Linked DNA regions of Phreatobacter stygius. The protein of the gene in region 2 interacts with the protein of the main gene of each other region in a pairwise test. Links are inferred from orthologs where the notes say so. Each region holds a gene or a part of one and is shown on either strand. Other genes may lie near its edges.

Region 1 (3,747 bases), 5.0 Mb from region 2 along the record:
GCCGCCGCCGAGCATGCCGATCAGCGCGAAGGTCCTGACGCCGGCGGTGCGCTGGCCCTGCGGCTCGTCGCGCTCGCGCCAGTGCCGTTCGACACCGACCAGCGCGCCGATCGCAATCGCCAGCCCGAAGCGCTGAAACAGCTCGATGTCATTCATGGCAGGCCCGCACCGCAACCGACCCGCCAGATATGCCCGGTGCGGCGCGCTCTGCCAATGGCGGCCGTGGCGGCTATTCGGCCGCCTCGATCTTGGCCTTTATCGGACGGCGGGCCAGGACCTCGCGCAGGAAGCGCCCGGTATGGCTGCGCGGTTCCTTGGCGATCTCTTCCGGCGGCCCCATCGCCACCACCTCGCCGCCGCCGTCGCCACCCTCCGGCCCCATGTCGATGACCCAGTCGGCGGTCTTGATGACCTCCAGATTGTGCTCGATGACAATAACCGAATTGCCCTGGGCGACCAGTTCGTGGAGCACCTCCAGGAGCTTGGCGACATCGTGGAAATGCAGGCCGGTGGTCGGCTCGTCCAGGATGTAGAGGGTGCGGCCGGTGGCCTTGCGCGCCAGTTCCTTCGACAGCTTGACGCGCTGGGCCTCGCCGCCCGAGAGCGTCGTCGCCTGCTGGCCGACATGGATGTAGCCGAGCCCGACCTCCGACAGCGTCTTCAGGATGTCGCGCACCCTGGGCACCGCCTTGAAGAATTCCACGCCCTCGTCGACGGTCATGTCGAGCACGTCGGCGATCGACTTGCCCTTGAACACCACCTCCAGCGTCTCGCGGTTGTAGCGCTTGCCCTTGCAGACGTCGCAGGTGACGTAGACGTCGGGCAGGAAGTGCATCTCGATCTTGATGACGCCGTCGCCCTGGCAGGCTTCGCAGCGGCCGCCCTTGACGTTGAACGAGAAGCGGCCCGGCTCGTAACCGCGCGCCTTGGCCTCGGGCAGGCCGGCGAACCATTCGCGGATCGGCGTGAAGGCGCCGGTATAGGTTGCCGGGTTGGATCGCGGCGTGCGCCCGATCGGCGACTGGTCGATGTCGATGACCTTGTCGAGATGCTCGATGCCCTCGATCCGGTCATGCGGGGCAGGGGCTTCGCTGGCGCCGTTCAGTTTGCGCGCCACCGCCTTGTAGAGCGTGTCGATCAGCAAGGTCGACTTGCCGCCGCCGGAGACGCCGGCAATGCAGGTGAAGGTGCCGAGCGGGATTTCGACCGTGACGTCCTTCAGGTTGTTGCCGCGGGCATTGACGATCTTCAGCGCGCGGCCCTTCTGGGGCTTGCGCCGCTTCGGCGTCGGCACGAACATCTCGCCGGTCAGATATTTGCCGGTCAGCGATTTCGGATCGTTCATCACGTCCGACGGCGTGCCCTGGGCGACGATGCGGCCACCATGGATGCCGGCGCCCGGCCCGACATCGACGACATAATCGGCCTGCAGGATGGCATCCTCGTCATGTTCGACGACGATGACGGTGTTGCCGAGGTCGCGCAGCCGCTTCAGCGTGCCGAGCAGCCGCTCGTTGTCGCGCTGGTGCAGGCCGATCGACGGCTCGTCCAGCACATAGAGCACGCCGGTCAGGCCCGAGCCGATCTGCGAGGCGAGCCGGATGCGCTGGCTCTCGCCACCCGACAGCGTGCCGGAATTGCGCCCGAGGGTCAGGTATTCGAGGCCGACATCGACCAGGAAGCGCAGGCGGTCGCGGATCTCCTTCAGGATGCGGACGGCGATCTCGTTCTGCTGCGCGGTCAGTTTCGGCGGCAGGGTGGCGAACCATTCATTGGCGGCGCGGACCGACAATTGCGAGATCTCGCCGACATGGGTCGCCGCGATCTTCACCGCCAGCGCCTCGGGCTTCAGCCGGAAACCGCCGCAGGTCTTGCACGGCACCGCCGAAACGTAACGCGAGATCTCCTCGCGCGCCCATTCGCTCTCGGTTTCCTTCAGCCGCCGCTCGAGATTGCGGACCACGCCCTCGAAGGTCTTGGTGGTCTCGTAGGAGCGCAGCCCGTCGTCATATTTGAACGTGACGGTCTCTTCGCCGGTGCCGAACAGGATCACGGTCTGCGCCTTCTCGGGCAGCGACCGCCAGGGCGCGGTCAGCGAGAAGCCGTAATGTTTCGCCAGGGCATCGAGCGTCTGGGTGTAGAATGGCGAGGTCGACTTGGCCCAGGGCCCGATCGCGCCCTTGCGCAGGCTCAGGTCCTTGTCCGGGATCACCAGGTCGGCGTCGATCGTCTGTTCGACACCCAGGCCGTCGCAGGCCGGGCAGGCGCCGAACGGGTTGTTGAACGAGAACAGCCGCGGCTCGATCTCGGAAATGGTGAAGCCGGAGACCGGGCAGGCGAACTTTTCCGAGAAGATGACGCGCAGCGGCTCGCCCTTGGCGTCCTTGCCTTCGGCGAATTCGACAATGGCGATGCCGTCGGCGAGCTTCAGCGCCATTTCGAAGCTGTCGGCGAGCCGCGCGGCCATGTCGGCGCGCACCACCACCCGGTCGACCACCACGTCGATGTCGTGCTTCAGCTTCTTGTCGAGCGGCGGCACGTCGGCGATCTCGTAAAAGGTGCCGTCGACCTTGACCCGCTGAAAGCCCTTCTTCTGATATTCGGCCAGTTCCTTGCGATATTCGCCCTTGCGGCCGCGCACCGCCGGCGCCAGCAGATAGAGCCTGGAGCCCTCGGGCAGCGCCAGGGTCTTGTCGACCATCTGGCTGACCGTCTGGCTCTCGATCGGCAGGCCGGTGGCCGGCGAATAGGGCACGCCGACCCGCGCCCACAGCAGGCGCATGTAGTCGTAGATCTCGGTGACCGTGCCGACCGTCGAGCGCGGGTTCTTCGACGTCGTCTTCTGTTCGATCGAGATCGCCGGCGACAGGCCGTCGATCTGGTCGACATCCGGCTTCTGCATCATTTCGAGGAACTGGCGGGCATAGGCCGACAGGCTCTCGACATAACGCCGCTGGCCCTCGGCATAGATCGTGTCGAAGGCGAGCGACGACTTGCCCGAGCCGGACAGGCCGGTGAACACCACCAGCGCATCGCGCGGGATGGTCAGGTCGACGCCCTTCAGATTGTGCTCGCGCGCGCCGCGCACGGAGATCACCCGCTGGTCGGGGCGCCGCACGTCGTCGCGGTACTTGTCGAAAAGATCGGTCATCTATCAGGTCCGTTGAACACGATCACGCGGGAAGCGGCGCAAGCAGGCTGTCGGCAGGCGGGCATTCTGAAGAACAGGCATGGGGCATGCGGGATCGCCAAACCTGCGCAAGGGTCGACGTGTCAAGAAGCAAGCCCCCAAAGTAGAAACGGCAGCGCCTCACCGCCAGGGGCTGAAGGCCACCGGATGGCTGATTTGCACAGGATGCGCTGGCCGATTCGAGACGATCACGCCGGCGGAGCTTATCGGGGCTTGCCAGAACCGACAAGAACAAATAATGAACATTGCTGCGGATCGGAATTCCCGAGAGCAGAGGTCGGGAAACTGGGGATAGATCTCGAATTCCCGTCGATCGCGCGGTGACGGAGCCGGCCGAACATGGGATGGCTCCGATCGGTTCAGGCTGAAAGCGCCCCGGGCAGCGGCTGCGGGGAGAGGGAGAGCGACATGGCAGGCAGCGTCAACAAGGTCATCCTGATCGGCAATCTGGGCAAGGATCCGGAAGTCAGGCGGATGAACAACGGCGAGCAGGTCTGCAGCCTCCGCATCGCGACCACCGAAAGCTGGCGGGACAAGGGCTCGGGCGAGCGCAAGGA
Region 2 (3,534 bases):
CCCGGCCGCCACCACGCCCGCGACCACGCCGCAATCGGCGCTGATCGACATCAATTCGGCCACCCGCGCCGAGCTGATGACGCTGACCGGCATTGGCGAGGCGCGCGCCGACGCGATCATTCGCGGCCGCCCCTATCGCGGCAAGGACGACCTGCCCAACCGCAACATCATCCCGCAGGGCGTCTATGACGGCATCAAGGACAAGATCATCGCCCGCCAGCGCTGATCGCATCGCCGCATTGCCTTGAACGGACAGGCCGGCCCGGGCCGGCCTGTCGCGCCGACCCGTGGCCGGTGACCGGGTGTCTCGCGCCAGCACAACGGCCGGCGAAGCGTGTCAGCGCTTCCAGCCCCGCCGTGGCTTGCCGCCGCCTTTGTGCCGGGCCTCGGCCCCAACAGGCACTTCGCGATCGGTGCCCGGGCCCATGCTGTCGAGATCGGGCCTCGCCGCGCGGGACGGCGGCAGATTGGCCGCCTTGCCGTATTTGCGCTCGCCACGATAGCCGCCGGTCCTGTCGTCGACCGCCTGCTGGCGCGCCAGCGGGTCGTCCATGACAGCGAGTTCGGTCTCGCGCAGCCGCTTCAGCTCGTCGCGCAGGCGCGCGGCCTCCTCGAAGCGCAGGTCGGCGGCCGCCTCGCGCATGCGCTTTTCCAGATCGGCGGTGACCGCCGCGAGATTGTGGCCGACCGAAGCGCCGCTCTTGGTCAGGCCGGCATCGACGGTGACATGGTCTTTCTCGTAGACCGAATCGAGGATCTGCGAGATCGCCCGCTTGATGGTCTGCGGCGTGATGCCATGGGCGGCGTTATAAGCTTCCTGCTTCTCGCGCCGCCGGTTGGTCTCGGCAATGGCGCGTTCCAGCGAGCCGGTCATTTGGTCGGCATAAAGCAGCACCCGGCCGTCGACATTGCGGGCGGCGCGGCCAATGGTCTGGATCAGCGAGGTCTCGGAGCGCAGGAAGCCCTCCTTGTCGGCATCGAGAATGGCGACCAGCGCGCATTCGGGAATATCGAGGCCCTCGCGCAGCAGGTTGATGCCGACAAGCACGTCGAAGGCGCCGAGCCGGAGGTCGCGCAGGATCTCGATCCGCTCGATCGTGTCGATGTCGGAATGCATGTAGCGGACCCGCACGCCCTGCTCATGCAGATATTCGGTCAGGTCCTCGGCCATGCGCTTGGTCAGCACGGTGACCAGCGAGCGATAGCCGGCGGCCGCCGTCGCCTTGACCTCGCCGATGAGGTCGTCGACCTGGGTGCGCGCCGGCCGGATGATGCAGGGCGGGTCGATCAGGCCGGTCGGCCGGATCACCTGTTCGGCGAAGACGCCGCCGGTCTGTTCCAGCTCCCAGCCGCCGGGGGTCGCCGAGACGTGGATGGTCTGCGGCCGCATCGCCTCCCACTCCTCGAAGCGCAGCGGCCGGTTGTCCATGCAGGAGGGCAGGCGGAAGCCATATTCGGCCAGCGTCGCCTTGCGCCGGAAGTCGCCACGATACATGCCGCCGATCTGCGGCACGGTGACATGGCTCTCGTCGACGAAGACCAGGGCGTTGTCGGGCACATATTCGAACAAGGTCGGCGGCGGCTCGCCGGGCCGGCGGCCGGTCAGCCAGCGCGAATAGTTCTCGATGCCGGCGCAGGAGCCGGTGGCCTCCATCATTTCCAGGTCGAACAAGGTGCGCTGCTCGAGCCTTTGCGCTTCCAGGAGCCGGCCGGCCTTGTTCAATTCCTCCAGCCGCCAGCGCAGCTCTTCCTTGATGCCCGTGATGGCCTGGACCAGGGTCGGGCGCGGCGTCACATAGTGCGAATTGGCATAGACCTTGACGAAGGACAGGTCGGCATTCTTCTGGCCGGTCAGCGGGTCGAATTCGTGGATCGACTCGACCTCGTCGCCGAACAGGCCAATGCGCCAGGCGCGGTCTTCCAGGTGGGCCGGGAACAGTTCGATGGTGTCGCCGCGCACCCGGAAGGTGCCGCGTGAAAAGTCCATCTGGGTGCGCTTGTATTGCAGCGCGATCAGGTCGGCGATCAGCTGCCGCTGGTCGAGCTTCTCGCCGACCTTCACGCCGAAGGTCATGGCGGTATAGGTCTCGACCGAACCGATGCCGTAGATGCAGGAGACCGAGGCGACGATGATCACGTCGTCGCGCTCGAGCAGGGCGCGGGTGGCCGAGTGGCGCATCCGGTCGATCTGCTCGTTGATCGAAGATTCCTTCTCGATATAGGTGTCCGAGCGCGGCACATAGGCTTCCGGCTGGTAGTAGTCGTAATAGGAGACGAAATACTCCACCGCATTGTTCGGGAAGAACGATTTGAACTCGCCATAGAGCTGGGCGGCCAGCGTCTTGTTGGGCGCCAGCACGATGGCCGGGCGCTGGGTCGCGGCAATGATCTGGGCGGCGGTGAAGGTCTTGCCCGAGCCGGTGACGCCGAGCAGCACCTGGTCGCGCTCCTGGCGGCTGAGGCCGTCGACCAGCTCGGCGATGGCGGTCGGCTGGTCGCCGGCCGGCTCGAATTCCGAGACCAGTTCGAACGCCTTGCCGCCCTCCCATTTTTCCGGACGTGCCGGCTTGTGCGGCAGCCAGACCTGGCCGTTGACCTCAGGCCGGCCTTCCTGGATCAGCCGCTCCAGCGCCTTGACCGTGGCGGTGACGCCGGAGGTGCCGATCTCGCTCTCGATATCGAGGGCCTGGGCCTGTTCGACATTGATGCCGAGCCGATGCGCCAGCGCCTTGTCGGCAAGGCTCGCCTCGGCCTGGAAACCGGCCTGCGGTGCTTCGGCAAAGCCGTGCTGGGGCTGGCCGGTCTGCGAGCCGACACCCGCCGTGCCGCGATTGATCGCCGGGTTCAGGAGCGCCGCCAGCGCCGGGCCGAGCGGCTGCAACTCAGGCTTGGAGGCCTTCGATCGCGGCGTCTTGGCCTTGGAATCCCTCGCCTTGGCGGGTCCAGCGCCCTTGGCAGGCGAGGGCGATGCCGCTGGCGATCGCGGAACTTCGGCGACAGGCTGCTTCGGAGCTTTCGACATGCCGGCAATATGGGCCGGGACCCGCCGGAACGGAAGAGGTACGGGCGGTCTTGCAGCTGTGCTGCTGACACAGGGTGGCAGCAGCAGCATGGGGTCCTGGGAGGCGGACTGTGTCGGCGCGCACGGCGCAGCCTTCCGATCCCGGCATGCTGGATCCGGACGGGCGAGCGCCGATCTTGCCTGACGTCGCACCTGATGCGGAGGCTAGCATGCCCGGACCGACCAGCGCGGCCGCGCGCGTCACCATTGCCGTGCTCGGGATCCTGGCTTCGCTTGCGCTCGCCGAGCTGGTGTCGTTCCGGGTGCTCGGCCTGTTCCTGTCACCGAATTCCCAAGGCAGCTACACCATCACCAGGACGGGCGGCGAGGCGCGCTGGCTGGCGGTGGCCAACCTCGTCTCGCTCGCGACATCAGTCCTGCTGGCGATCGGCATCGTGAAGCTGGTCTATCGCCGCCGCCGGCTCGATCGTCCGCTGGTCGTTCTCGGCGGCTATGCCGGGGCCTGCATCGTC

The links.
Region 1: the proteins of uvrB (region 2) and uvrA interact in binary tests that used the Escherichia coli proteins (3 or more experiments, as listed by UniProt). The link is inferred for Phreatobacter stygius from one-to-one orthologs.

Annotation. Positions count from the first base shown.
Region 1 is NZ_CP039690.1:7,096,902-7,100,648, reverse strand. Bases 30-3,464 are described here. They hold uvrA (excinuclease ABC subunit UvrA), read right to left. Parts: upstream 3,152-3,464; coding sequence 230-3,151; downstream 30-229. Other genes in these bases: E8M01_RS33585 (MgtC/SapB family protein), read right to left, coding at 30-156. Outside these bases: more of E8M01_RS33585, read right to left, coding at 1-29; ssb (single-stranded DNA-binding protein), read left to right, coding at 3,599-3,747. UniProt on the Escherichia coli protein: The UvrABC repair system catalyzes the recognition and processing of DNA lesions. UvrA is an ATPase and a DNA-binding protein. A damage recognition complex composed of 2 UvrA and 2 UvrB subunits scans DNA for abnormalities.
Region 2 is NZ_CP039690.1:2,062,713-2,066,246, reverse strand. Bases 138-3,359 are described here. They hold uvrB (excinuclease ABC subunit UvrB), read right to left. Parts: upstream 3,023-3,359; coding sequence 338-3,022; downstream 138-337. Other genes in these bases: E8M01_RS09395 (hypothetical protein), read left to right, coding at 3,232-3,359; E8M01_RS09405 (ComEA family DNA-binding protein), read left to right, coding at 138-226. In the rest of the region: more of E8M01_RS09405, read left to right, coding at 1-137; more of E8M01_RS09395, read left to right, coding at 3,360-3,534. UniProt on the Escherichia coli protein: The UvrABC repair system catalyzes the recognition and processing of DNA lesions. A damage recognition complex composed of 2 UvrA and 2 UvrB subunits scans DNA for abnormalities.